Regions from separate parts of the Paenibacillus sp. FSL K6-1096 genome, predicted to be linked through region 2. Evidence: riboswitches for the same ligand, from Rfam matches in the RefSeq annotation. Region 2 holds a riboswitch; each other region holds the start of a gene.
What was found. A riboswitch is a leader RNA that binds a small molecule or an ion and turns the genes downstream of it on or off. The one in region 2 is predicted to bind cyclic di-GMP.
Positions count from the first base shown of each region.

Region 1 (7,360 bases), 1.1 Mb from region 2:
ATCAAGCAATTCTTCGTTATGGCCGGCTGCGACGGACGGATGAAGAGCCGGAACTATTATACGGACTTTGCGTCAGAGCTGCCGCAGGATACGGTCATTCTTACCGCCGGCTGCGCCAAATACAAATACAACAAGCTGCCGCTTGGCGACATCGGCGGGATTCCGCGTGTGCTTGACGCCGGCCAGTGCAATGATTCCTACTCGCTGGTCGTCATTGCCCTGAAGCTGAAGGAGGTCTTCGGCCTTGCAGACATCAACGATCTGCCGATCTCCTACAACATTGCCTGGTACGAGCAAAAGGCGGTCATCGTGCTGCTCGCGCTGCTCCATCTGGGCGTGAAGAACATTCACCTTGGCCCGACTCTTCCGGCGTTCCTGTCGCCTAATGTGGCCAAGGTACTGGTGGATAACTTCGGCATCGGCGGAATAACAACGGTGCAGGAGGATATGGAGCGGTTTATTGCTGCGGTGTAGATTAGAAAGTCCTGAGTTACATGAATCCAATTGAAGAAATAAGCTGCTTGAAACAGGCTGTAACCTATTGGGGTTTCTTAACCGGACCAGCTATCGACCATAGTTCAAACCTGATATAATGGGAAATAGACAAGTAACCGGTGGGATTTATGACACGGCGAAGCTACCCGAGAGGGGGTGACGCTGTGTCACTTGATCTGCTCGTGAAGCTTCTGGACGTGTTGCTGAAGATGGTCGGTATTTTTGCTGGCTTAAAGACTTTGTGCAACCGGAAACAGAAACCACGTAAAGACAAGAAAAACCACCGGCGATAGGTTGGGCCCTTGATCCGGTGGTTTTTCGCGTAAGAATGAAACTCTCGCCGTGGTCGCCCACTGGCAAATTGTCTGGATAGTCGTGATGCGTCAACATCACGGCTATTTTTTATTATTACCGAAAACAAAATTAAATTTCCTGTGTGCCAAGTATAGCACACTACAATCTGTTTTTCTATAAAGCATAAGAAGGCTGAGGAAAAGTTATCCATGAGCAGTTAATGACTCAGAGGATGGATACCGGCCGGCGGTTACGGCAGCCGGTAGAAGGCGAACGGCTCGCCGGTGCGGAAGGCGGCGCTGGCCTGCTCCAGCCGCTCCAGCGCCGCTGCGTCCGGCTGGACGGAGAGGCTGAGCAGATTCTCCTGCACCTGCTCCGCGCGGGTGGCACCGACAATCACCGTGGAGACGGCGGGCCGGTTCATCAGCCAGGCCAGGGACAGTGCCGCAGGTGTTGTGCCCAGCTCCTCCGCTATTGCTTGAACCTGCTCCCCAAGCGAGATTCGCTCCGGGGTCAGGAAGCGGCGGAAGTTCGGATCGGTGACTGCTCTGGAAGCAGCAGGAGCGCTGCCGCCGGAAGCGTATTTGCCGGTGAGAATGCCTCCGGCCAGCGGGAAGTAAGGGATGATCCCAAGGCCCTGATCCAGGCACAATGGCAGCAGTTCGGTCTCCGGGGTGCGGTCAGCCAGCGAGTAGCTGCACTGGATGGATATATACTTGGCCCAGTGCCGGGCTTCGCTGATGCCGAGCGCCTTCATCAGCTCCCAGGCGGCATAGTTGGAGGCGCCGATATAGCGCACTTTGCCCGCTGTGATCATATCATCGAGCGTGCGGAGCGTCTCCTCCAGCGGGGTATAGGGATCGAAGGTATGGATCTGATACAGATCCACATAGTCGGTCTTCAGGCGGCGCAGGCTGCCCTCCAGCTCCTGCATCAGATGGCGGCGGGAGGAGCCGCTGCCGCCGGGGCCGTCATGCTTCGGAAGACCGGCCTTGGTCGTCAGCACGGCCTCCTGGCGCCTGCCTTCGAGCGCAAGGCCGATGATCCGCTCCGATTCGGAGCCGGCATAGATATTGGCCGTATCGATGAAGTTAATTCCCTGATCCATGGCGGTGTGGATGATGCGGATTGAGGTCTCCTGGTCAGCCCGTTTACCGAACGAGTTGGTTCCCAGGCCCAGGGCGGATACCTGCAGCCCGCTGTGTCCCAGACGGTTATATTGCATAATAATCACTCCTCAGGTCATAGTAGTGTGTCCTGCACCTCCGGCCGGGGACGGCAATGGAGCCTCTGTACCGGAGAATAGCTGCGTTGCGGTATCTATCGCAACCTGTACGGCAATCGAGGCCTCCTGCAGGGAAGGGACAGCCAGGTGAATATCACGGTAAGCCCCCTCAGCAAGCTCCCGGACGACGACATCCGGCGGCAGTGACAGGAGGGAGAGCTGGGACATGACGCCGACAGCAAGTCCCTCCTTAATCATATTCAACGAGGTAGGGTAGCTGCTCACTTCAAATTTCACGTTCATTGTGCTGCCGGCTCTGCGGAATACCTCTACAACAGGAGGCTCATAGCCTGACCTGCAGAGCAGCATAGGCTCGTCTTCCAACTCCTTCACACTAATAACCGGGTGCTGCGCAAGCCTGTGCTCACGGGGAAGCACGGCGTAGAGCTTCTCCCGGAACAGGGGCACGGCATCGAACTCTTCCCCTGGAGAAATCACCAGACCTATGTCAATGTAGCGTGAGGCCAGCCATTCCTTCACCTCGGCAACCGAGCCTTCATGCAGGCTGATCCCGATGCCGGGGTACCGGGCTGAGAGGGTGCGTATGATCTTCGGGACAAAATAAGCGGCGGCAACCGGAAAAGCGCCAATGCGGATGTGGCCCTTCTCCAGCCCCTTCTCGGCGGCGATCTCCTGGTCAATCTTGTCGAGGCCGCTGAGAATGCTGCGACAGATGACCAGAATCCGCTTGCCGATACCGGTCAGCATCAGCCCGTTGCGCCGGTCACGCACCAGCAGCTTCACATCCAGCTCCGCTTCAAGGGCGGAGATGGCCCGGCTGACCGCAGGCTGGGTCATATTCAGCTCCTCGCCGGCTCTGGTGAAGCTGCGGCTCTCGGCGATTAAGACAAACAGACGAATCTGAGTGTTGTTCATATCTTATTTGTTATGCCCCTCATGATTATTATTCATTTCAATTATGACTAGAACTATTGTATCATTTGATAAGAAAACAAGGCAAGGGGTGAAGGAATGCAGAAGCGAAACCAAACGATAGGCTTGTTAATCTTCCTGGTTCTGGTCTGGGGAATTAACTGGCCGCTCTCCAAAATAGCCTTAACCTACGCTCCGCCCTTGCTGTTTGCCGGCATCCGTACGGTCATTGCCGGTATTCTGCTGATTCTTGCCGCCATGCCGAATTGGAGGCGGCTGCATTTCCGGCAGCTCTGGCCAGTCTATCTGACGTCTGCTTTCCTAAGTATAGTCTTCTACTATGGCTTTCAGACGGTTGGCCTGCAGTATGTGCCGTCAGGGCTATTCTCGGCGATTGTATTCCTGCAGCCGGTGCTGCTGGGGATCTTTGCCTGGCTCTGGCTGGGTGAGCGGATGTACGGGCTTAAGATTGCCGGGCTTGTCATCGGATTCCTTGGGGTCGGTTCATTAAGTATTGGGGGATTGACTGGCAGTATCTCGGCGGTCGGTGTACTGCTGGCCTTAGCCAGTGCGGTCAGTTGGGCGCTGGCGACGGTCTACACCAAACGCAATGCGGTCCGGGTCGATATGCTGTGGATGACAGCGATGCAGATCATGATCGGCGGAGTTATCCTGCTGGCGGCAGGCTCCGTCTCGGAGAGCTGGAGTGATATTAACTGGAGCGGAACCTTTGTAGCGAATACACTGTTCATTGCGGTGTTTGTGATCGCGCTTGGGTGGATGGTCTATTTCAAGCTCATCAATGAAGGGGAAGCGGGCAAGGTGGGTTCGTTCACCTTCCTGATTCCACTGGTATCGATCGGCTCAAGTGTAATTCTTATGCATGAGCAGATTACGGTGAATCTGGTTATCGGCATGTTGCTGATTGTAGGCAGTATTATCCTGGTGAATGCCAGAATAGGCCGGAGCGCAAGGCAAGCTGTGCAGTCCCCGGTAACAGAAACAGGCAAGGACTAAGAAACGGCTGCTCCCTGGAGAAGGGGGCAGCCGTTTCTTGGTTCAGAGAATAGATAGGCTGTAGCAGACTCAGATCATTACTGCCCGCTGTCACCCGCGCAGAAGCAGCGCTCCGTCCGGCTCCAGACGGCTGTCCTGCGAGCCGGCCAGACTGATCATCGCATGCTCCTCCTGAAGCTGCTCGACAGCTCCGGCCAGTCTGCGCAGCAGCTTGGTGAGACTGCCCAGCAGGCTATCTGTAATATGTTCAGTGAACTGGCCCGGATGGGCGAAGATCTCCAGCATCTGCCGGAGCTGGGCCGTATCCGGCGCAGACTCCCCTTTCATCACAGCCAGTGCGGATTGAAGTCCATCAATCATGCCTCCAAAGTGGCAGTATTTGTCCTCCAGCAGCAGCATAACCACCAGCCCGTATTTTACGGATTGCTGACGGGCCTCTACATTCCGGGCCAACTGCCCCGCAGCTTCCCGCAGCCCTTCCGCTTCGGCCAGCAGCAGACTGGAGAGGCGGTGCAGGCGGTGCTGCTGCACTCCGGCCAGTCCGGCGTACAGGCTGCTGCCGGTAACGTGGCCGCTTATATAGATGCTCCCGGTTGCTATAATGGTAGACTTGCTTACGCAGCCATAGATATACACGTTCCCCAGCGCCTCAATACATGCTGGCCCTTCCAAATCTCCATTTACAATGATATCGCCTGCGAACAGGAAGTCCCCGGCTTCCTCAATCATCTCCGGGGCCATAAGCCGGACCGGCGGGAAATCGCAGGTCCGGACGCTGCCGCCTGTTCCGCAGATCCGGGGACGGCCGGAATGCAGTGCCATAATGCTGCCGCAGGGCAGGAGACGGACATCCTTTCCTGCGGTAACGGTGATATCCTGCGGCGGAGGCGGAGGCAGAACGCCTCCGTCTGTATCGAAGCCGGGAATGCCGTCTTCGGCCGGCAGCTTGCGGGCGAAGACCTCGCCCTCCCAGGCGAAGGGGGCTCCGGGGAAGCGGAGATACTCCAGCGGGTCTGCCGCTTCCTCCCCGTGATTCGCCTGGAGCATTCCGTTGCCCGCCAGCGTATGCTCCGGCAGCGTGAACTCCAGCCGCGATTCCTTGCCGGGCCGCGGGGCCCGCCCTTCGGCGATGCAGACCGGAAGATAGGTAGGGTTCTCAAGCTCTGCGTACAGGGCCGGGATGTTCAGGTTGCGCAGGATATAACGGTTATCCAGGGAAGCGATAATCTGTTCTATAGTAAGTGTGGACAACAGTGCCGCCGGATTGGGCCGGGCGCGGACGACCGCCTCGCAGGCAGCGGGGGAGTTGACCAGATTCCAGGCGTACTTTTCTGCGCGGTATAGGGTGAAATAGACTTTGAGCTTGTCCGGGGAGGCAGTGATCTGATACTGCGGCTTCTCGCAGATCTCCCAGGTAATATCATCTGCTGCGGTTACCTCGGTCGGTTCTGTGACGGTCTTGCCGTTAATTTTCAGGACAACAGGGTGAACAGCAGAGATTCTGGCGGGTATACCGCCAGCCAGCGGGGGAGTGATGAAAATCTGGTTGTTCTGCACGAGGATGATTCCATTCTTATCTCCATTAGTCCCGTCAGAAGCTCGGCCCTCTACAGAGAATGAATCCAGCAGACCGCCCCGCTCAAGCATCAGGGACTCCACGAATTCATATCGTTTTGGTTCGATGAACTGCTGCGGCATTATAGTTACCTCACTTTTTCGTATAATCAATGGCATTCGTACAGACAAGAACATCATAAAGCCTGGAAGCGGGAGCACACTCCCGTAAGACAGCCGGCTTACGTGGTCTCTATTGGCGGCCTGGCGACCATGAACGCGGTTACGACTGCGTTGTTAGGCCCATTGCTTTGCGTCCTGCCCTTTCGGGAAGTTTGCCTTTTAGAAATAGATCAATGATATACACACTGTATGAGGGAGTTTATGGATCGACTGTAATCGACAAAAAGAGCTGAAACTGGTTCCTTCGTTATATTAACTTCTGCAAACAAGCTTAATTCTAGTACTTAAAGAGCTATTTTTCAACTATATTATGCCTATTTATCAAGTTTCGTAATATCTGCAACACTAATTTTTCAGAAAAACTGGTTTCCCAGCGTTTACAGCTTATGGAAGACGGCGGGGCGGCGATGGGGGCGTGCAGACCGGATGTAGTCGAAAAACCGATCACAATTGGCTGGCGCGGGGTGTGTGGGCGGAATGTAGTCGAAAAACCGATCACATTGGAGGGCAAGAGGGTGTGTGGGCGGAATATAGTTGAAAAACCGATCACATTGGGCAAACGCGGGGCTATGGAGCGGAATGTAATCGAAAAACCGATCACATTGGGCAGACGCGGGATACGAGGGGCAGATATGGGTGTGAGGTAACGGATGCGCGCGAAAGGTAGAAAGCGACCGTAAACGGGGTGATTCACACCTTTTAAATGTCACTTATGTGTTAACTATGTTAATAAACACAAATTTTTATCTTAATATTTCGTAATAAAAACGAAGACACTCTAAATTCTTTGTAATATAATCTAACTCATACCAAAGAAACATAAATAAATGTTAATAAAGTTAACATTAATAGAGACAGGGCAACAGGAGAGGAGCATGAACCATGCAGATTGCAGCAGCACCCTACACTTGGCCGTATGACGGTACGCTTGACCCGGCGAAGACGGCACTGATGATTATCGACATGCAGACGGATTTCTGCGGCAAAGGCGGTTACGTGGACAGAATGGGCTATGACCTCTCGCTGACGGCAAGAGCAATCCCGCCGATTCAGCGGCTGCTGGCCCGCATCCGGGAGATTGAAGGCTTCACCGTGATTCATACCCGGGAGGGCCACAAGCCCGATCTGTCCGATCTTCCGGCGAACAAACGGTGGCGGAGTAAACAGATCGGCGCCGAGATCGGCTCGGAGGGACCGGCGGGACGTATCCTGGTGCGGGGCGAACGCGGCTGGCAGATCATCGATGAGCTGGCCCCTGCCGAAGGAGAGTACATTGTGGACAAGCCGGGCAAAGGCAGCTTTTATGCCACAGACCTGGACCTGATCCTGAAAAATAAAGGCATTACCCATCTGATTCTGACCGGAATCACCACCGATGTCTGCGTGCACACCACGATGCGGGAAGCCAATGACCGCGGGTACGAGTGCCTGATTCTGTCGGATTGCACGGGTGCTACGGATGAAGCGAATCATCTGGCGGCACTGAATATGGTTCAAATGCAGGGCGGCGTCTTCGGCAGTGTGAGCGATTCGCAGGCAGTGCTTCGGGCACTGGAGCAATACTAAACTACTTCATAAATTGGGGGAATCATCATGTGGAACAAGTCCAGAACCAAAGCGTTTATGCTGTTAACTTCACTGCTGCTGCTCCTGACAGCC
Region 1 covers NZ_CP150274.1:3,309,284-3,316,643, reverse strand. Annotated here, with positions in the region: gene hcp (hydroxylamine reductase) at 1-474, shown strand, start outside; gene MHI24_RS14690 (aldo/keto reductase) at 1,040-2,014, opposite strand; gene MHI24_RS14685 (LysR family transcriptional regulator) at 2,027-2,950, opposite strand; gene MHI24_RS14680 (DMT family transporter) at 3,047-3,964, shown strand; gene MHI24_RS14675 (flagellar assembly protein A) at 4,055-5,662, opposite strand; cyclic di-GMP riboswitch class I at 5,774-5,868, opposite strand; gene MHI24_RS14670 (isochorismatase family cysteine hydrolase) at 6,584-7,267, shown strand; gene MHI24_RS14665 (ABC transporter substrate-binding protein) at 7,295-7,360, shown strand, end outside.
Region 1: another riboswitch for cyclic di-GMP. It lies ahead of MHI24_RS14675 (flagellar assembly protein A); the one in region 2 lies ahead of MHI24_RS19515 (transglutaminase-like domain-containing protein).

Region 2 (7,360 bases):
GGCTGAAGGACGAAAGCCAAGAGATTCATACAAGGTAGCAGCCAATCCGCTCTGGCCCATAATATAAAGTTTTGTACCAAACTTGAGATAAACAGCAGCTGTCTCTCCAGCAACATAAGCATCTGCTAATTGCCTACGTACCAATCTTACCTTGTTCTCATATCTAGTAATCCACTTCTCCGCCGCTTTACTACGTTCAACTAGTTTAGCAATATATCGTAACCGCTCAAATAGTCTAAACTTACTGTTCAGTATAACAGTAGGAGCGATCGCATCTAGTTTCTGTAAATCTTGTTCGGGATGAACATAGCTAAGCAATAAGAACTCCGGCTGCAGTTGTGCAATTTTATCTGGATCTGCCCACTGCCCGATATTATGAATATTCCGCAACTTATTGTGATAAATCACGTTATCTTTCATTATAGAGATGGCCGCTCCTATAGGGGGCATGGCTAAAACGAGTAATTCTCCAAGCGTAAATTTGCCATCAGTCACGATACGTGTTGTATCTTTGGGAACATGAATCTTTCTGCCAAATGAATCGATAACTGTTCTTTGCCCAGTACGAAGATGAATATTCTCATACTCACGCGGGGTGTGTCCAGTTAATTTATGAAAGCACCGGCTGAAATAGTATTCATCCTTAAACCCAATTTGTCGAGATATTTTGCCCAATGTCTCGGTGGAATTACACAGAAGTTCTTTTGCCTGGTTTATACGTAATTGGACCAAATAATCATTTGGTTTTTTGCCGGTCATTATTTTAAACTTTTGACTATATTGCCATCTGACCATTCCAGCCATGTTAGCAAGTTTTTCAACTGTTAAGTCCTCATCATAATGCTGTTCCATATACTGTACGGTTTGTTGAACCAAGTTTATCTTTTCATTGTTCTGCAACTGGGAAACTTGCTCATCGAACTGAGCCATCATCCCCAGAATGAGCTGAAGTCTACCTTGCATCATAGCCATTTCTGATGTGGATAGAGAGGAACAACATTGGTTACTTATCCATGCTTCATTTCCTAATACTCGATTGACTTGAGAAATCAACAGATTATAGGGGTAACCACAAAGCAAAGGTGGATGAGCAACCGGATTCAAAGTCATTCCTTCTACTTTAAAGCTTTCAAAGGTAAAGCGTGCAAGCTGTGCCTCTTTGTTACTTGATTCCATAGTGTAGCGTTGTACAGGCAAAACCAGAATGCAGCTTCCTTGTCGTAGATCGATTGCAATATTGTCTACATACAGTCGTATGCCGTGATTGAGTGCTATCAATAAAGTGCATAAATTGGTTTCAGTGTCATCCATTCCCTCATTATTGACTGGAATTATCTGGTCAACTTGTAACCTATCATAGTGTTGCAGCCTAATATACAGGGATGCTAGATTCATAAGCAACTCTCCAAAAAATTGAAAATGAGAATCATTATCGTCATTGTAACATATAATGACCTGCTTTCAACCACAAACTGTAGTTCAGCTTTTAATAGTTGGAATCTGTGCAATTTTAGAAAACTAGGGATATAAAGAACTGAATGTGTCAAAATAAGTTCTTACTGTTGGTCCATCCATTGCGGCATCTGTTCAAACAATTGCTCCAAAGCTAACAAATTATCTGTATTCCATTCACTGGGAACAACATGAACATTTCCCTTTTTAACTGCAGGCAAAGTTGTCCATGTCGGTCTTTGCAGCAGTCGGTCAGCTTCTGTTTTACTTTCAACATCATCTTGTACAACTACAAACAAATGATCACCAGCAAATTCTGAAAGCACTTCTTCTGAAATGTTAACGAAAGACACGCCTTCTTTATCAAGAATATTCTTCTGTACAGCTGGCGGGACGGCAAAACCGTTCTCCCCATAAATAATAGCACCCAGGCTACGATTGCCCATAACATAAAGTGTTTTACCCAACTGGTAGAAAACTGTCGCTGTCTCCCCTTCTGCTAATTGAAACTTATCAAACATTTCTTTCGACTGTGCTTTAAACCTAGCAATCAGTTGAGCTGCCTCTTCCTGTTTGCCAAAGATATTTCCCATCTCCTTTACACGTTCTGTATAAGGAAGAGCTGGATTAAAGGGGATAGTAGTAGCAATTTTCGACAATGCCTCATTATGATCTGCTTCTGCCTTGTAATAACCATTAATAATCAGATCGGGTTTTAAACTCAGAATCTTCTCTAAATCACCAGGATTTCCAACATCAACGATTCCTTCAAATTTACCTTCATAGTAACTAGGAATATCTTGGGGAAGGTTGTTACCAACAACTGGAATATGCATCGCCAAGAAATCACCAATTGTCTGGCCAATATAAACAACTCGTTTTGGATCTGCAGGTATTTCAATCTGTTTACCTGTTATCGTTGTATATTGAACAGTTTTCTCACTTTCCTCTTTCTGTTCATCAGACACGCTGTTATTAGCATTAGGAGTACATGCCGATATTATCAACAACAGGAGGAAACTCCCTACCCAGAGTATAATTTGCTTTCTACGTTGTTTCTTCACACTTGTTGCCCCTTTCCTTCTCTCTATTAATTGAAAATGATTATCATTCAAGGCATTATTATAGATAGTGTGAACAGGGGAAACAATGAAAAAAACGCAAAGGTTCATTTGGATAAATGTCAATGATCGTCCCGAACAAAACATCCGTTCTCTTATTTCATTTATAAGCAGACAGAATCAAATGCCGAAGAAGCGTTCCAGATCGCAAGCACGGCCGTCGTCTTCAAATAAAGAAGGATTCGGGGCCGCTGCCTGGGACGCCTTGTAAACCTCCCCTCAGAACATTGAGAAGCCGTTCAACTATCCTGACCGTTCAATAAAAATAACCCGCTTAATGATTAAGCGGGTTACTTACGGAAAGACCTATATAATGAAGACGATTCTTAATAGAATTTAGCTGGAGTGTATTTGCTGGCGGATTTGATCAGCCCTGTTGCTGCACTGCTCTTGCCCAGTCCGGCATCAACAGTGGTATCAATAGTTACCCATTTGCCGTCCAGGAATACTTCATTCCAGGCATGGTATGAGGTTACATAGCTTGTATTGCCCATTACCAGCTTGGTTGGAATTCCTTCGCTGCGGAGCATGGTAGCAAACAGGGAAGCATAATCGTAGCAGATACCTTTATTGGTAGCCAGTGTTTTATCGTTGTTAGGGATATAGTCTGTTGTAACGCTGTTCGCCAGAGCGTAGTCATACTTCACGTTGTTAACGATGTAATTATAGATGGCCTTCACTTTGTCCGCATCGGATGTCAGGCCTTTCGTTAACTGCGCTGCCTTTTGAACGGCTTTATCAGAAGAGCTCCACTTCACATTCTGCACAGAGCTCAGATATACGGCGTTAGCATTACTCATGCTCAGGGATACAGTCTCAGAAGACAGCACCTTGTATTTGTTGCCTGTAGTATTCTCAAGTACCGATACTTTGTAAGAACCATTGCCCTGTTGCAGCGGGAAGGTCTCAGTCGGTCTGGAAGCGTACAGGTTATAAGTGTAGCTGTTGTTATCTTTGGTAATCATGACCTTCATCTTCTTGTCCTTAGGAACATTGTAGGAGACTCCGATGACCCCTTGATCAAGTTGTCCTACATTTAACCAGCCAGTGTCGGCGTTAGCAGCTTGCGCGGTACCCGTCTGCACGGAAGTCACGAGCACAAAAAGTGTAACCAACATCAAATAAACCTTCTTCATTGGATAAAACCCCTTTCGGTAGCTGGCTGCCATTCTTGCGGGAAGGCCCTGTAGCTTTGCGTCCCTACCTTTCGATAGGTTTGCCGTTATCGTATAAGCTTTATCTGTCCTGTCATCTACCAAAAAATGCTAGATCAGAGTTTAGAACAAACAAAAAAAGCCTCTTCATTCGGTAGCTGGCTGCCATCCATGACGGGAAGGCCCTGTAGCTTTGCGTCCCTACCTTTCGATAGGTTTGCCGTTATCGTGCATTAGCTTTTGATAGTTTTATCTTACCATATCTAGTTCTATTATCAAGACCCAAAATGCTATAATCCTACAAAAATAGACTAAAATTTAATGTTTTATACCTAGCCAGTCTTAATATGCAGGCCTCAGGTTAACTTCGCATGAATGATCAGCCGGTGGGTCGGATTCACAAGCGGATCACACGTAATCAGGGTCAGGATTTTGTCATCCCCATTCCCCTTCAGCACGGATACATCCGTAGGCTCTACAATGGATACATCATATACAACGTACTTATATTCGTGGCCGCTGGTAAGGAGTGTAATCTCATCCCCCTTGCCGACTTCATTCAGCCTGTTGAACAGCCGTCCTGCCGTTCTGGAGCGGTGTGCCGCAATAGCAGCATTGCCCACCTCGCCGATTGGTGCGGTCTCTTTCATATGCGCAGCAGCATGCTTCATATTCGCTTTGGTGGCACCTTCCAGCACAGGCAGCTTCAGATCGATTTTGCCGATTTCAATAATAGCGGATATTTTGCCGCCCAGCTTAATATCCGGCGCTTTTGAAGGCTCCGGCTCTTCCGTACCCGATTCCTCTGCCAGCAGCTGGGTCACTTCCGCGTAAGGCTTGCTTAAATCCGCAGCGGCCGCAGGCGCAGCCGAGGGGGCGATGTCACTGTAGGCCTGTTCAGCCTCTTCCAGCAGCTTCTGCTGCTGACGGTCCTCGTACCATTCGCTTCCTTTGGGATAGAGCATAATCAGGACCCCGGCAAGAATAATCAAATAGGATAATTTCCGCATGGCAATCGCCTCCGTATTCTAGAATTGTGATCCTCCCGCCCCGAAACAGATGGATTTGCCGTTCACCTGAACACCCATTTTCGGCTTCCGAAGAAATTAATAATTACTGTAATGAAGGTAACCAGCACCTTGGCAATCAGCACCTGGATACCAAGCCTATCAGTCAACAGATGGATCAGCAGCACCGAAATGCCCAGCACCACCAGATTGAGTACAATGAACCGTACCAGCTGCATCCGGTCGAAGCCCTCTCCGCCGGCATTGCCCCGGTCGCGGAAGGTCACTTTTTTATTCCAGACAAAGCTGTTGGCTGTGCCTGCGCTATATGAAATGATCTGCGCCGGAGTCGTATAGACCCCGATGGAATGCAGCAGCGTAAACACGGCGAAATCAACCAGGGTGTTCAGCAGACCCACCGCATTGAATTTCAGGAACTGGATGAAGCCTGCACTCCAAGCCTTATCTGGCATAACCGTTGTCCTTCCGCGCACCTTCTGTCTCTGTATCCTCATACCCTCTGGTCTCACGCACGATATAGAGCGGTCTGTCCTTCGATTCATCATAGATCCGTCCGATATACTCGCCGATAACCCCCAGCAGCATCAACACAATGCCGTTGAAGAGCAGGTTAAGGCCTACAATAGAGGCCCACCCGGGAACGGTCCAGTTGGTGAACAACTTCTGGAATAGGACCAGGAACAGATAGATGAAGCTGGAGAAGGACAGGAAGAAGCCGACGTAGGATGCAATTTTGAGCGGTTTATGCGAAAAGGAAGTGATGCCGTCGAGCGCGAAGCGGATCATTTTCTTAAGCGGATATTTCGTCTCGCCGGCGAAGCGCTCCTCCCGCACATATTCCACCATGGTCTGCCGGAAGCCGACCCAGCTCACCAGTCCACGGACATAGCGGTTCTTCTCCTTCAGGCCGCGCAGCACATCGCACACCTTGCGGTCAATCAGCCGGAAGTCTCCGGTATCGGTCGGAATCTCCACACTGGTCATGCTGCTGAGCAGGCGGTAGAAGATTTTGGCGGTCGCTTTCTTGAAAAAGGTCTCACCGTGACGCTTCAGCCGCTTGGCATAGACAACCTCGTAGCCTTCCTTCCACTTGGCAATCATCTGCAGGATGACCTCAGGCGGGTCCTGGAGATCGGCGTCAATGACGACAACCGCCTGACCTTCAGCATAATCCATCCCCGCCGTAATCGCCACCTGATGGCCGAAGTTGCGGGAGAAGTCGATCAGCTTGACATGCTCATCGCTATTACTGATTCCGCGCATAATCTCAGCTGTCCGGTCGCGGCTCCCGTCGTTGACGAACACCAGCTCATAGGAGTCTCCGCATTCATCCATTACTTTTTTGAGCCGCTCATAGGTATGCTGAATTACTTCTTCCTCATTATACATGGGGACAATGACACTGTATCTGGCCTTCACCTTGGGTTCCTCCTATTAATTGTTGTAAGCCCCGGTCCCCCTAGAATACCCAGGAAGGGAACCAGCGCAGTACGCCGGTGATATAACTGCTGTTCACCAGCATGCCGGATAACACCGGATAGAACATCACGAACAGGATGGCGGCAGCCGCTACATAGCCATACCGCAGATATTTCACATCACGGAATCTGTCCTCAAGCAGCTTCATGATATATACAATCGAGAGAATAATAAACGGCACCATCGCAAAATAATGGTACAGGAACGTCTCACGCGGGACAAGCATCCACGGGACATACTGCGAGAAGAAGCCGATCCAGAGCATATACAGGCTTTTCTCCCGGCGGCGCACGCTGAACCATACGGCAGCCAGCATCGCGAAGATTCCGGTCCACCAGATCAGCGGATTGCCCATGGTGACAATGCTGCTGGCCTTGCCCGCAGGCAGGCCGTCTCCGCCGCTGAAGAACCATACCGGACGTTTCATGAACGGCCACTCCCACCAGGAGGAGGCGAATGGATGCGTAGCGACAAGCTGGCTGTGATAATTGTACATATTCTTCTGGGCATCGATCAGCCCTTTCAATGTGTAGCCGTCTGCCGATGCAGTAAGCGACGGAATGAAGGACAGGCTGTAGATAATGGCCGGAATGATGACGAAGAACCCGATGCAGCTGGCCAGCGTAATGATCGTGTTCTTCCAGAAGGAACGGTCGGCAGTCCGGCAGGCAGCCTTGAGCTCCGGCGAGGCCAGCTTGCCTTCAGCCAGCAGGCGTCCGGCAGCCTTATATTCCCGGTAACGGTCCAGCAGCGACAGCGCCAGCATGATGGCAAGTCCCGCACCACCATAGGCAACGATCCACTTGGAGGCCACCCCGATGCCGAAGAAGAGGCCGGACCAGAACAGCGGCACCAGCGTAGTCCGCAGCGGCACCCGGTAGAAATTCATCGTGAAATACCGCTGCATGAAATAGAACATCAGCATGATGAAGAATACGCCGTATACATCGATGGTGGAGATCCGCGTCTGGGTGAAATGCATGAAGTCCAGGGCGAACAGTCCGGAGGCTAGGGCCGCATAGGTTGTTCTGCGGAACAGCCGCATCGCCATGATATAGATCAGCGGCAGCATCGCGATGCCGAACAGCGTGCCGATGATCCGCCAGCCGAACGGATTGACGCCGAA
Region 2 covers NZ_CP150274.1:4,383,277-4,390,636, reverse strand. Annotated here, with positions in the region: gene MHI24_RS19525 (AraC family transcriptional regulator) at 1-1,395, opposite strand, end outside; gene MHI24_RS19520 (ABC transporter substrate-binding protein) at 1,557-2,516, opposite strand; gene MHI24_RS19515 (transglutaminase-like domain-containing protein) at 2,900-3,691, opposite strand; cyclic di-GMP riboswitch class I at 3,724-3,804, opposite strand; cyclic di-GMP riboswitch class I at 3,878-3,959, opposite strand; gene MHI24_RS19510 (class D sortase) at 4,084-4,737, opposite strand; gene MHI24_RS19505 (GtrA family protein) at 4,800-5,207, opposite strand; gene MHI24_RS19500 (glycosyltransferase family 2 protein) at 5,197-6,144, opposite strand; gene MHI24_RS19495 (glycosyltransferase family 39 protein) at 6,215-7,360, opposite strand, start outside.

Region 3 (7,360 bases), 480 kb from region 2:
TCCTTATGTGAACGGCGTCTTCTTCCCGCATCAGGAGGTTGATGATCTGCTTAAGGCCATTGATGAGGTGGAGTCCTATGCGTGGGATATCGACCAGATTATGGGCCATGCACGCAAATTCGATGAGCAGGCGTTTATGGTCCGGTTCAAGCAGTATGTGGAACAGGCCTACGTCAATTTCCTAAGAGGAGGATGAAAGTATGAAACTCGCAGTTATCGGTACCGGCTATGTAGGACTTGTATCAGGCGTGTGCTTCACCCTGAATGGAAATCATGTCATCTGCGTGGATAAGGATGAGCAAAAGATCGGGAAGCTGAACCGGATGGAGTCTCCCATCTATGAGCCGGGCATCGAGGCCCTGATCGAGATGAATCTGCGGGAGGGCCGGCTGAGCTTCTCCTCCGATCTGCAGGAATCGGTCCGCCGGTCAGATATCGTCATTCTGGCGGTGGGAACCCCTTCCCTTCCGGGCGGCGAAGCCGATCTGAGATACATTGAAGGCGCGGCTGCCGAGATTGCCCAGGCGATGGAAGGCTACAAGATCATTATGACTAAATCGACCGTACCTGTAGGCACCAATGAGAAAATCCGCAAGCTGATCGCCTCGCACACCCATCATCCCTTCGATATCGTCTCCGCCCCCGAGTTCCTCCGCGAAGGCTCCGCCATCCGCGATACGCTTCATCCGGACCGGATCGTTATCGGACTGGATAATCCGTCGCTTGAGCCGACCATGCGTGAGCTGCATCAAGGGTTCACGGAGAATATATTCGTCACGGATATCCGCAGCGCCGAGATGATTAAGTATGCGTCTAATGCTTTTCTGGCGACGAAGATCTCGTTCATTAATGAGATTGCCAACATCTGTGAAAAGGTGGGAGCCGACGTAACCGAGGTAGCCGAGGGAATGGGAATGGACCGGAGAATCGGATCGACCTTCCTGCAGGCCGGCATCGGCTATGGCGGCTCCTGCTTCCCGAAGGATACCAATGCGCTGATTCAGATTGCCGGCAACGTGGATTATGAGTTCAAGCTGCTCAAATCGGTTGTTGAGGTCAATAAGGACCAGCGGTTCATGATCCTCTCGAAGCTGCATGAATCGCTTGGCAGCCTGCGCGGAGCGGTCATCGGCATCTGGGGCCTGGCGTTCAAGCCGAACACCGACGATGTACGTGAGGCTCCGGCCCGCGAGATCGTGGAGGCGCTGGTCGCAGAGGGAGCGGTCGTGAAGCTGTACGATCCGATCGCTGCGGATAACTTCCGCCGGGAATACGACCACCCGCAGCTGCGCTGGTGCGGCCTGGCGGAAGAGGCGGCGGAGAACAGCGATGCCGTCTGCCTGCTGACCGACTGGAGCCAGTTCAAGGAGATCAATCTGCATGTGCTGGCCGGAACTATGCGCCGCAAGGTGCTGATCGACGGCCGCAACGTCTACGACAAGGAGCAGATCGAGGGCACCGGCCTCGAATACATCTCCGTCGGCCGCCCGCAGATGGGCGGGCTCAGCGGCTACTCGCCTAGCGTGGCTGGCGCGGTGTAGGGCCATGCGCTCGGCCGGGCGGGGGGCCCCCGCCACCCCGCGCCGATGAGGTGCACTAATGCACCTGAATCCGTAGTTAGCGGGCCGTGCGAGCGAATGAGGTGTATAAGTGCACTTTGATCCCAATAACAATCCGATATTCACGCAACAACACATATAAACTTAGGAGGGTTCCCATATGAAACTGGTACTTCTATCAGGCGGTTCAGGTAAGCGGCTCTGGCCCTTGTCCAATGATTCACGGTCCAAGCAATTTCTGAAGGTATTGGAGAGCCCGGCAGGCGAACCGGAATCGATGGTTCAGCGCGTATGGAGACAACTCGAAGAGAACGGCATGGCCGGGTCTTCTTACTTGGCAACCGGCCGCAGCCAGGTCGAGATGATTCAGAGCCAGCTCGGCAGCGAGGTGCCGATCATCGTGGAGCCGGAACGGCGGGATACCTTCCCGGCCATTGCGTTGACCGCAGCGTACCTGTATTCCATCGCCGGCGTCTCGCCAAGCGAGACCGTGGCAATTCTGCCGGTGGACCCGTATGTGGAGTCTTCCTTTTTTGAGACCGTACAGCAGCTGGAGAACACCATGCTGGTGAGCGGGGCGAATCTGGCGCTGATGGGCGTTGTTCCCGAACATGCGTCAGAGAAATACGGCTATATCATTCCAACGGATGCCGAGCCGGGCGCTAGCGGATATCTGAAGGTGAGCCACTTCCAGGAGAAGCCGGACCGCCAGCAGGCCGAGGAGCTGATCCGCCGGAACGCCCTGTGGAACTGCGGGGTATTCGCCTTCCGTCTGGGCTATCTGCTGGATATCCTGCAGCGCAAAGGGCTGCCGCTGAACTACGAGGAGCTGCAGAAGCAGTATAAGCTGCTGTCCTCGATCAGCTTCGATTATGAAGTGGTAGAGAAAGAGGAGAACATCGTGGTTCAGCCGTACGCCGGATTCTGGAAGGACTTGGGCACCTGGAACACGCTGACCGAGGAGATGACCAACAATCTTGTCGGCAAAGGCTTCGTAACCGCAGACTCCGAAGGCACCTCCCTGATTAACGAGCTGGATATTCCGATTACGGTGATCGGGGCCAAGGATCTTATTGTGGCGGCCAGCCCGGACGGGATTCTGGTGACCCATAAGACGGAGAGCCCGCGGATTAAGGAGGTGCTGAAGTCTTTTGAACAGAGACCGATGTATGAGGAACGCCGCTGGGGCCACTACAAGGTGATTGACTATGTGAAGTACGATGAAGGCAATGAGGTGCTGACCAAGCGGATCTTCATCAATGAGGGCAAAAATATCAGCTACCAGCTGCATCACAAGCGCAGTGAAATCTGGACGTTTGTCAGCGGGGAAGCGAGCATTGTCATTAACGAGAAGCAGCATAATGTGAAGGCGGGCGATGTGGTGCGCATTCCCGAGGGGACCAAGCATGCCATCCTGGCCCTGACCGATGTGGAGTTCATTGAGGTGCAGACCGGGTCGGAGCTGGTGGAGGAGGATAATATCCGCATCACTCTGGATTGGGAGGATATTCAACTGCATCAGTTCATTTCATAGTCCTATTATAGGTCCAACTTATCTATTTAACCAATTGTGACGGAATCAAAACAGGTACACAGAACTATTTATTCGGAAATTTTCGCGTTTGCTCTACAATAAATTTGCATAAAGACGATACTTACGGTAAGAGGGATTGATCCTTCCAATACGACAAAGGCAAACCTGCTCGAAAGACAGGGACGCAAAGCTATAGGGCCTTCGCAAGAGTGGCAGCCTGGCTACCGAAAGGAAGAGAATATTGTGAAAACTTACCGTAAGTCCCGTTTGCTCTGCGCTGTGTTGTCGCTGGCTGTAATTGTGTCTGCTGTACCGCTCGGATTGGGTATAGCCCCGTCATCGGTTAAGGCGGCTTCTGCTGCCGGAAAGCCTGTGAATCCCAATGCTTCGGCAGAGGCTGTCAAGCTGCTGAACAATCTCTATGAGATATCCGGCAACGGTATTATCTCGGGACAGCATGACTATTTCGAGAGCCCGGATGAGCTTAGCAACAAGCTGAAGGGGACCAGCGGACAATATGCGGCACTGCACGGTTATGAGCTTGGAGCGGTTGGCGGACAGACGGAGAGCGGAGTAGCCGCTCAGCGCAAGAATATTGTATGGAGTGCAACGAACTGGTCGAGAGCGGGCGGGATTGTCGCCATGACGTTCCATCAGAGCCTGCCGGGCACCAAGTATGAATGGTCGAATGTGCAGAAGCCGCTCAGCCAGGCAGAGTTCAATAAATATGTGACCCCCGGCACCCCTCAGTATAATGCGCTGATTGCCGATCTGGATAAAGTGGCCGTGTCTCTGAAAAGCTTACGCGATGCCAAAGTCCCCATCCTCTGGAGACCTTACCACGAAATGAACGGCGGATGGTTCTGGTGGGGCAAAAAAACGAATTTCACTGCGCTATGGAATATAATGTATGACCGTTTCGTTAACGTTCATCAATTAAACAATCTGCTGTGGGTGTGGAACCCGAATGCGCCGAACTCGAACTCGGACCCGTATGAACGGACTTACCCGGGGGCGGACAAAGTGGATGTGCTGGCAGCAGATATATATAACAATGACTATTTGAACAGATATCATGATGAGCTGGCCGAGCTGGCAGCCGGTAAGCCGATCGGCATCGGCGAGAATGGCGAAATGCCGAATATCTCCAAGCTGAAGCTGACCCAGCAGAAATATGTGTTCATGATGAACTGGGGCAAGATGCTCTATGAGAACAACAGCACGACTACGATCAAGAACTTCATGAATAACAGCTATACCTTAACCCGTGATCAGTATAAAAGCTGGACAGCGCCAGCGGCGGCACCGTCACCAACGGCGGCACCGTCACCAACGGCAACGCCCACGCCCACGGTGACTCCGTCACCGACAGCAACGCCGACACCGTTACCGACGGCGACACCAACACCAACACCGACGCCGACACCGTCTCCCACGCCTACGGTGACTCCGTCACCAACGCCAACACAGGCACCGGTGGCTATGCCGCCAGCAGTGCCGGGACAGAAGCCGGCTCCGGGCGAACCGGAACCGGCGTACACCCGGAGCGGTCTGCTTGGAGAATATTTCAAGAATATGACGCTGTCGGGGACGCCTGTAATGGTACGCAATGATGATGTCATCAGCTTCAACTGGCGCCAGGGCACACCTGATGCCGCGCTTGGCACAGACTACTTCTCCATCCGCTGGACCGGCCAGATTAAGCCTGCGTACAGTGAGACTTACCAGTTCTACACCACATCGGATGACGGTATCCGCCTGTGGGTGAACGGTACAGCAGTGATTGACAGCTGGGTCAAGCAGAGCGGAACCGCCCGCACAGGCAGCATAGCTCTGAACGCCGGACAGATGTATGACATCAAGGTGGAGTATTACGAGAACGCAGGCGATGCCAATGTCCATCTGATGTGGCAGAGTCCCAGCCAGGCGAAGGGTACGGTTCCGGCCAGCGCGTTGTTCTCGAAACCTGTAAACGCAGCTACGCTTGAGACGCCAACGCCAACGCCAGCAGCACCAACGCCGGCAGCAACACCAACGCCGGCAGCAACACCAACGCCAACTGTAGCACCTACACCAACACCAGTATCTACGCCAACACCGACAGCAGCACCTGCACCAACGCCGACACCTGCACCAGCACCAACGCCAGCACCGGAGCTTCCTCCGGCAGAGGCTCCTGCTGCGGGCGGGCTATACGCGGAATACTTCAATAACATGACGCTTACGGGCACCCCCGCTGTGGTGCGCACCGATGATGTGATTGAATTCAACTGGCGTCAAGGCTCGCCGGATGCTGCAATCAGCATCGATTTCTTCTCGGTAAGATGGAGCGGCAAGCTGAAGCCGCTGTATACCGAGACCTACCGGTTTTATACTCACTCCGATGACGGCGTGCGCGTGCGGATTAACGGCGAGCTGGTCATCGACAGCTGGGTGAAGCAGAGCGGCACCGAACGCATGGGCAGCATCAGCCTGAACGCAGGTGAGCTCTATGATATTCAGGTAGAGTATTACGAGAATCAGGGAGATGCGAAGGCACGTCTAATGTGGGAGAGCAACAGCCAGGTCAAGGGCACGGTTCCGGCCAGCGCGCTGTTTCTTCCCTCCGTCTCCTAAATTTTTGTGCTCTTAAGGTCTGCCGGCTGTTTTCATGGCGCTGATACTGGTTAAGAGGTTACAATTATAAATCCTGCAAGCCCGCTCAGAATGGCCCTGCTGACCAGCAGGGCTAATGAGCTATAGCCGCTGTGATAGCGTCAAGCTCTCCTAGAACAACAAGAAGCACCGGGCTGGAGAAAGGAGATAACATTGAACACTTACCGTAAGTACAGGCTATATACAACCCTTCTGCCACTTGTCCTGATCTTTTCATTGATCCCATGGGGGAGCGGAACCCAGGTTCCTGCCGCCGCCAAGGTACCTGCACTATCTTCAGCTGTCCCCGCTTCAACTAAGCCCATCAACCCCTCTGCCTCCAAAGAGGCTATTGCCCTGTTAAGCTATCTCCGCGATCTCAGCGGCAAAGGCATGATCTCCGGCCAGCACGATTACCTGGAGAGCCCCGACGAATTCAACAACAAGCTCAAGAATACAACCGGACATCATGCAGTGCTGCACGGTTATGAACTGGGAGCCATCGGCAACCAGTCCAAGGAGACTATTGCGGGGCAACGCCAGGCTGTGGTAGATAGCGCGATCCGCTGGCATGAGGGCGGCGGGATTGTGGCTATGACCTTCCATCAGAAGCTGCCGGGAACCGCACCCATATGGACCAATGTGCATATGTCCCTCAGCCAGGAGAAGTTTAATGCCTATGTTACTCCGGGAACTCCGCAGTACAAGGCTCTGATTGCCGATCTCGATGAGGTGGCGGTCTATCTCGGCGAGCTGCGGGATGCCGGAGTTCCGGTCCTGTGGCGGCCTTACCATGAAATGAACGGGGGCTGGTTCTGGTGGGGGCAGAAGGACAATTTCGTCAAGCTCTGGGACCTGGTCTACGACCGTATGGTGAATACGCATAAGCTGAACAATCTGCTGTGGGTATGGAATCCGAATGCCCCCAACAAATCGTCAGAGCCGTATGCCGCCTACTTCCCAGGGATTGCGAAGGTGGATATTCTGGCTGCCGATATCTATAACAATGATTACAAGCAATCTTATTATGACAGTCTCCTGAAGCTGGCCGACGGCAAACCGATAGGCATTGGGGAGAGCGGAGAGCTTCCAGACCCTGTCATGTTGTCTCAAAAACAAAGCAAATGGGTATATACGATGACATGGGGCAAGATGCTGGTAGAGAATAACAATGCGCTGAAGATCCAGAGCTTCATGAATGATAAATACACGGTCTCCCGCGATGATTACAAGCTTGCCATCAATGCCAGAATGCAGACGGCAGCCGCAGTCTCCCGCAATGGGCTGAAGGGCCAGTATTTCGGCAATGCCAGCCTGTCAGGCAAACCGCTGCTTACCCGTAACGACAGTAAGATTCAATTCAACTGGCACGGAGCTTCACCGGCGGCAGGCCTTCCCAAGGATTCCTTCTCCGTCCGCTGGACCGGCAGCATCAAGCCGCTCTACAGCGAGAAGTATACTTTTACCGCATCCTCTGATGACGGTATCCGCGTATGGGTCGGCGGCAAGCTGATTATTGATAACTGGAAGAACCAGAGCAGCGCCGGCCGGGAGGGCAGCATCACACTCTCCGCGGACACTGCGTACACGATCAAGGTGGAGTATTACGAGAACCGCGGGGATGCCAGCGTCA
Region 3 covers NZ_CP150274.1:4,862,632-4,869,991, forward strand. Annotated here, with positions in the region: gene MHI24_RS21440 (glycosyltransferase) at 1-196, shown strand, start outside; gene MHI24_RS21445 (UDP-glucose/GDP-mannose dehydrogenase family protein) at 201-1,541, shown strand; gene MHI24_RS21450 (sugar phosphate nucleotidyltransferase) at 1,720-3,093, shown strand; cyclic di-GMP riboswitch class I at 3,242-3,322, shown strand; gene MHI24_RS21455 (PA14 domain-containing protein) at 3,337-5,709, shown strand; gene MHI24_RS21460 (glycosyl hydrolase) at 5,902-7,360, shown strand, end outside.
Region 3: another riboswitch for cyclic di-GMP. It lies ahead of MHI24_RS21455 (PA14 domain-containing protein); the one in region 2 lies ahead of MHI24_RS19515 (transglutaminase-like domain-containing protein).

Region 4 (7,360 bases), 180 kb from region 2:
CTACCGGTCGGTGCTGGCCCGCCACGGTCTTACTTCGGATGATCTGCCGACGGGAAGCATTATTGCAACCAGCCGTATAGCCGATTGCCTAGAAGTTACATCTCATGAGGTACAGCAGGGCTGGCCGGGCGGGAATGAATATGTGTTCGGTGATTATACGGAAGGACGGTTTGCCTGGAAGCTGGAAGAGGTGGTTCCGCTAGTTCATCCGATACCTGCCAAGGGACGTCTGGGCTTCTGGGAATACCCTGTACTTGAAGAGGACATGTGAGTTACCGGCAGCGGTTCATGTATTTTTTTGGCGGGATTAGCCGTTGGCGGGTATAATAAGGATATTCGGCGGTAAATCCTCTTATATATAGAGTAACAGATTCTGCGGCAGATGCCGCTGGAGCCTGAGGAGACGGCCGGGAAGGAGCGTATGCATCATAGATGGGTAGCCTTCTGATTGCATGGCTTTGTATGCTTTGTTTGTACCTTGTGTTCAAGGATCAGGTAAGCCGTAAAATTCTTTACCCGGTAGTTGCGGCAGTGATCTGCGGCACGCTGGGGTTTTGGAAAGTATTGATGTAGCTGTATGCCAAATGTTCTTGTGGTGAAGTCCTGCCTTGCGGCAGGCTTCTTTCTTTGGCCCAATTCTTGAAAAAGCTCACCCCAGCCCGTCCAGCCCCAGATATCTGCGCATGTGCAGGGTGGCTTGGGCGTTAATAACATCATCCAGCAGCAGCATCCGTTCGTGGTAGCCCCGGCAGATGTATTTGGCTTCGACGCCGGCCTCCAGCCGCTGCTGCTCGTAGACCTTCAGCCTGCGGGCCCGCATCCCGGCACGAACCTCCTGCAAGTCAGCCGCCGCCGCGTGAACAGCAGACTGGATGACCTCTAGATAAGGAGCGGGTGTGCGCAGCTCCAAGGACATGACGGAAGCATCGTGTTCGAAGGCGGATAGAATCAGCGGCAGCAAAATATAGGATTTGACCAGCATATTGTCCTGACTGTCTGCTCTATGCATCGGACTCAACCTCTCTATAAGAACATGTATTCCCATTCTAACGCAAAGTTCAAAAAATAATCAATGGGTTTTATCAAACAACCCTATCAATGTGACATAATTCACAAAATAAAATAAAGAATTGCTTTATATTAAATTTTAGATATTAAAGATTAAAAATAAAGCGTTCAAAGGAGAATGGAAATGAGTGTTGATGGAAGTCTCCGCCGTGGTCTGGTCTTCGGGTTCCTGCTCAGCATACCGCTCTGGATGTCCCTGCTTGGCTGGCTTCAACTGCTCTAGGACATATGGACCAAAATTTGATATTTAAAATTTACAATTTTATAGATGGCCTCTGCTCTCTTACGGCTGCATGCAGAAAAGAAAGACTGTGCCAAATCCTTGCGGGGCAAGGGGTTGTCCCGTGAAGTTTTCGAAAAAAACAGGTAAATATCTCCTTGGAATGGATTGACAAAAGGGCTGCAAACCAGCTAAACTTAATTTAGTTCAAAAGTAACAAATGTCATAGACTCGCTCAGCATGAATACATATGTAATGACAAATGCATATGCATATCCAATCATGTACAAACGCAAACCGTATCGAAAGAACGGGACGCAAAGCCTGGAATCTACAGCCGCGCAAGTTGTGGCTAAGGTCGTCCGGCCGCCGTGAAGCTAACCCTTCGTGGCGGTCTTTTTTTGTTATAGTTCTGCGAGAGATTCATAGATTAGTTAATAGGAGGTGCAGACTATTGAAAAAAAGTATACGCAAAACAGCCGCTGTCTTTCTGGCAGGCGTAATGGCCCTGTCCAGCGTTGTCATCTGGGGGACAAATATAAGAGCAACTTCCGGAGCGCCGTACACTCCCGCGGGTGTTTTGGGGGTTGCGGGGAATTTTAATGCTTTTATCTTCGGGGATTTCGCACAAGAGAATGACCAAATTGAGGGGCGTCTTGCGGCCGGGGGGAATATTACTCTAACAGGGGGATATGGAGTAGCAAGAGCTTACAGGGATGCTTCACCCACGGATGTGCTCGTTGCCGGCAAGAAGTTCACCCACTCGGGCAGCGGAGAAATTTACGGAAATGTCGTGTACGGGACCAGTATTTCCGTTAATGAACCTAGTGTGAACATCAAGGGGGCGAAGAAGCAGGGGAGCCCGATAGATTTTGCAGCTGAACAGCAGGCGCTAATCTCCCGCTCCGCAGAGTACGGGGCATTGTCCGACACGGTGGCGATTGACAACAATGGTTACGGGACGCTTAAGATCAAAGCGCCGGATGCCTTCAACGTCGTCCATGTGGATGCCGCTACAATGGCGAAAACCAACTATATTGAGTTCGACATCGCTCCGAGCGCCACGTTGATTATTAACATAAGCGGGTCTACAGTCAATGTGCCGAGCTTCGCGATGAATAACGGCAAGCCCCGCCAGGTATTATTCAACTTTTATCAGGCTAGTCAGGTCAATATCGAATATACCTCGTTCTTGGGGACAATTCTCGCTCCTAGAGCTGACGTTCATTACAAAGGAGCAGAGCTGTACGGGACATTGATTGCCAAAAGCTTCACTGGCGGAGTTGAAATGCACCTTGGACCGTATGAGGGAGAGGGGCCGCCGCCGAGTCCGACGCCTACTGTGACACCGACACCGACGGCAACACCATCACCAACGCCTACGTCGACCGCGACACCGACGCCAACGCCAACAGCAACACCAACGCCAACAGCAACACCAACACCAACAGCAACACCAACACCAACAGTAACACCAACGCCGACGCCAACAGCAACAGCGACACCAACACCGACGCCAACACCAACGCCGACAGCAACAGCGACACCAACACCGACGCCAACACCAACACCAACGCCAGAACCGACACCAACGACGGAGCCGACACCAACGCCAACGCCAACGCCAGAACCGACACCAACACCAACGGCGGTGCCAACACCGACGCCAACACCAGAGCCGACACCAACGCCAACGGCAGTGCCGACACCAACGCCAACGGCAGTGCCGACACCGACGCCAACGGCAGAGCCGACACCGACGCCAACGACGGAGCCGACACCAACGCCAACGCCAGAACCGACACCAACGCCAACGGCAGTGCCAACACCAACGCCAACAGCGGTGCCAACACCGACACCAACACCAGAGCCGACACCAACACCAACGGCGGTGCCAACACCAACGCCAACACCAGAGCCGACACCAACACCAACACCAGAGCCGACACCAACACCAACGGCGGTGCCAACACCAACGCCAACACCAGAGCCGACACCAACACCAACGGCGGTGCCAACACCGACGCCAACACCAGAGCCGACACCAACACCGACCGTGACACCGGGACCAACGCCAACACCAGAACCGACGCCGACGCCAACACCGACACCAGGACCAACACCAACGCCAGAGCCGACGCCAACGCCGACACCAGGACCAACACCAACGCCAGAGCCGACGCCGACGCCAACACCGACACCGGGACCAACACCAACACCAGAGCCGACACCAACACCGACACCAGGACCAACACCAACACCAGAGCCGACACCAACACCAACGCCGACACCAACAGCGACGCCAACGGTAACACCGACACCAACACCAACGCCGACACCAACAGCGACGCCAACGGTAACACCGACAGCAACACCGACAGCAACACCAACGGCGACGCCTACGGCAACACCAACGGCAACACCGACAGCGACACCAACACCAACAGCGACACCGACAGCAACACCAACGGCAACACCAACAGCGACACCGACAGCAACACCAACAGCAACGCCAACGGTAACACCGACAGCAACACCAACGGCAACGCCGACAGCGACACCAACGGCAACGCCGACAGCGACGCCAACGGCAACACCGACAGCAACACCAACGGCAACGCCGACAGCGACACCGACAGCGACACCAACAGCAACGCCGACAGCAACACCAACGGCAACGCCGATAGCGACACCAACAGCGACACCGACAGCGACACCAACGCCAGCGCCAACACCAGTGATACCGGCGTCAACACCAAACCCGGGGCCGCCGTTTAGCTTCCCGACAGTGCCTACGCCGACACCGATTATCGGGTTCATCGTGAACAGTAGTGAGGTGGCGCTTGATGATGATCCGCTGCCGCTTGGACCTGTAGCAACACCTGCGGCAACACCGGGACCAACGCCTTCGGCAAAGGTATCTACAGCCGCAGTAACACCTGCACCAACAGCAACGCCAATACCGGCAACGGAAGTCATTCTTGCGGATGACGAAGTTCCGTTGGGCAGTGTATCCGCAGATACGGTTGCAGGCGGCACGCTGCCTAAGACGGGTGAATCCAGTCCGGCACCGTACTATTTCACCGGTCTGGCACTGGCTGTTCTGGGAGTAATCCTTAGAACGGTGACCAGAAGCAATAGACACAAGTAAAGAACCAGCATTATAGTTCCAACTGGCAAGGGCTGTTTCCCGGAGAAGACGTTCTCCTGGAAGCAGCCTTTTATTAATTAATAAGGAGATGGCGGCTCGTGGCCAAATGTAATCGAAAAACCGAACACATTCGGTGCTGCGTGGGCGCGTGGTCCAAATGTAATCGAAAAACCGAACACATTCGGCGCTACGTAGGCGCGTGATCCAAATGTAATCGAAAAACCGAACACATTCGGCGCAGCGTGGGCACGTGGTCCAAATGTAATCGAAAAAACGAACACATTCGGCGCTGCGTGGGCGCGTAGGCCAAGTTCGCGGGCAAGTGTATGTGCTGGTGTTAAGACGGCGGCCTGCCCGATTTCTTAGTTGACCCTTGACCGTGCTATACTAACCTCAAAATGAAGGTCAGGCAGTAACTTGCATTCCGTATAGGGAATGGCTGCTTGCCGGGAGGAGGAACGCCGATGTGGAGTATATACGTGCTTGCGGCGCTGATTGTGATCGTCGGGGGCTTGGCGTATGCCGGTAATTATTTATATGGAGTCGCCATTAAGCGGGCACCCAAGGAATTCCTGGGCAAGACTCCGGACCTGAAAGCCGATCCTCCGGTGGCCGGGGCTTCCTGGGCAGAAGGAGCGCAGTGGGTGGCACAGCACAGCTTCCGTGAGGTGGAGCTGACGTCTGAGGACGGTCTGAAGCTGCAGGGGTATTATCTTGCCTCGGAGCGCGCCGCAGGGCGTACCGTTATTATTGCCCACGGGTATTCCGGCAAGGCTAAGGATATGGGAGCTACGGCCAAGAATTACTATGACAATCTGGGCTATAATGTGCTGCTGCCTGACGCCCGGGGCCACGGCCGGAGTGAAGGCAATTATATCGGCTTCGGCTGGCCGGAGCGCCGCGATTATCTGCAGTGGATTCAGTTTGTGCTGCAGGAGAACGGCCCGGAGGCGCAGATTGTGCTGCATGGCGTATCGATGGGCGGGGCCACGGTACTGATGACGGCCGGTGAGGAGCTGCCTTCCCAGGTTAAAGCGGTGGTTGCCGATTGCAGCTACACCTCGGTGAAAGCGCAGCTGACCTACCAGCTGAAGCGGATGTACCATCTCCCGGGCTTTCCGTTTGTGCATATTGCGAGCTTCGTGACCCGGCTGAAGGCCGGTTATACCTTCGGGTCCGCCTCAGCGCTGAAGCAGGTGCGCCAGGCCCGGGTGCCTATACTGTTCATTCATGGAGATGCAGACAAGTTCGTGCCTTTTGCGATGATGGATGAGCTGTATCAGGCCTGCCGGAGTCCGAAGGAGAGGCTGGTGGTGCACGGGGCGGGGCATGGTCTGTCTTATGACACGGACAAGGATGTATACATCCGCACTGTAGGCGAATTCGTGGAACGTTATGTCCACAGCCCGGCTGCGGCTGAATTCTTACATTAAAGGCCCTGAAACGTAGACGCGCCCGGTATCCGCAGACAGCGGGTACCGGGCGCTAATTATGTTCCACACATGGGGCCTCTCCCTGACAACAGGGGAGCAGCAAGCCATGTTTATTCGGTATATTCATCCCCCGCCGTCCGTGAGCGTGACGGGTGTCGTTGTTCCTTGTTATTTCCAGCAGCCGTATGGGCGAGAGCAATCCTTCCAAAACGACAAAAGCCCTACCTCTCTTTTGTCCTTGCGGCTCCTAGGCCGCGCCAGTGTGAATCGGAATACTATATTCGAATTTAGTCTCATAAAAAGGAAGAGTCCTGCAAGAAAACGTAAGATTTATTGTCCAAACCGCCGATAATAAAAACAGGTGATTCATCGGCCTGACATCTTCTTGATGGGGATAAACATACACGATAACAAAAATATTACTATATTATAGCATGGAATTCATATAAACACAACTGGATATTGAGCCAAGGCTAGGACGGAAATGAGGGCGCAGATGAGACTATACAGAAGATTTTTGAGGAATCAGGTCCGTAACTACATATTTGGCTCTGCTGTGGCTGTGCTGGCTGTCGGGAGCCTGATCATGCTGTCTTCGCTGGAGATCAGCCGGGCGGAATATATCCGCCTCCTGCTTGTGTTGGCCTTCTCATTCATCATCATGGCCGGTACGGAGATAGTCGTCTTCGTGAACCAGATGAGGCCCATACGGGCGGCATTGCTTGAAGAGAACAGTACACTCCCCATACTGGAAAAAGCCTATCTGCATACTCACCAGCTGCCGAGGCGCGCCGTTCTGCGGATTATGGGCCCGCATCTTCTCGGATTGTCCCTGCCGGCTATACTGATTACGTACTGGATGATCTACAGCGGCTGGGTTACGTTCCCCTATGTCTATCTGATTCTGGGCATGTGCGGAGCGGTGCTTATCGCATCCATGCATGCACTGATTGAATTCTTCCTGACCTGTACCGCCATCGTTCCGCTCATTAAGGAATTCAGGAACCGTGCGCTGGAGCGGCATGGTGTTGATTTCTCGCTGGAGGGCCATGTATTTGTGCCTATCCGCCCCAAATTTCTAATCAGCTGCATGCTGATCGGCACCTTTCCGCTGTTCCTGTTCATCATGGCCACCCATATCCGCTTGAACGGCAGCGGTACGGCGATAGCGGTTGTGGGCCTTCAGAGCTACTGGGCCTGGGCAGGCATGGTGCTGCTGATCGGGACCCTGTTCTCCTCCATCGCCGCCTGGCTGCTGACGGGCAGTGTGCAGCATCCTATTAATGAACTGTACCAGGCCATGAACCAGGTCAAGGATGGCCATCTGGTCCAGGTGCAGGATGAGTATTCCGATGAATTCTCGAAGCTGGTAGCAGGCTTCAATATGATGGTCCGCGGGCTGCAGACTCGGGAGATGCAGAGCAGGCAGCTGCTGGACAGCTATTTCTCCACCCTCGCCGTGGCGCTGGATGCGCGTGATCCCTATAC
Region 4 covers NZ_CP150274.1:4,202,900-4,210,259, forward strand. Annotated here, with positions in the region: gene MHI24_RS18735 (ASCH domain-containing protein) at 1-271, shown strand, start outside; gene MHI24_RS18740 (hypothetical protein) at 650-1,009, opposite strand; cyclic di-GMP riboswitch class I at 1,570-1,662, shown strand; gene MHI24_RS18745 (collagen-binding domain-containing protein) at 1,743-4,439, shown strand; gene MHI24_RS18750 (alpha/beta hydrolase) at 4,904-5,872, shown strand; gene MHI24_RS18755 (HD domain-containing phosphohydrolase) at 6,369-7,360, shown strand, end outside.
Region 4: another riboswitch for cyclic di-GMP. It lies ahead of MHI24_RS18745 (collagen-binding domain-containing protein); the one in region 2 lies ahead of MHI24_RS19515 (transglutaminase-like domain-containing protein).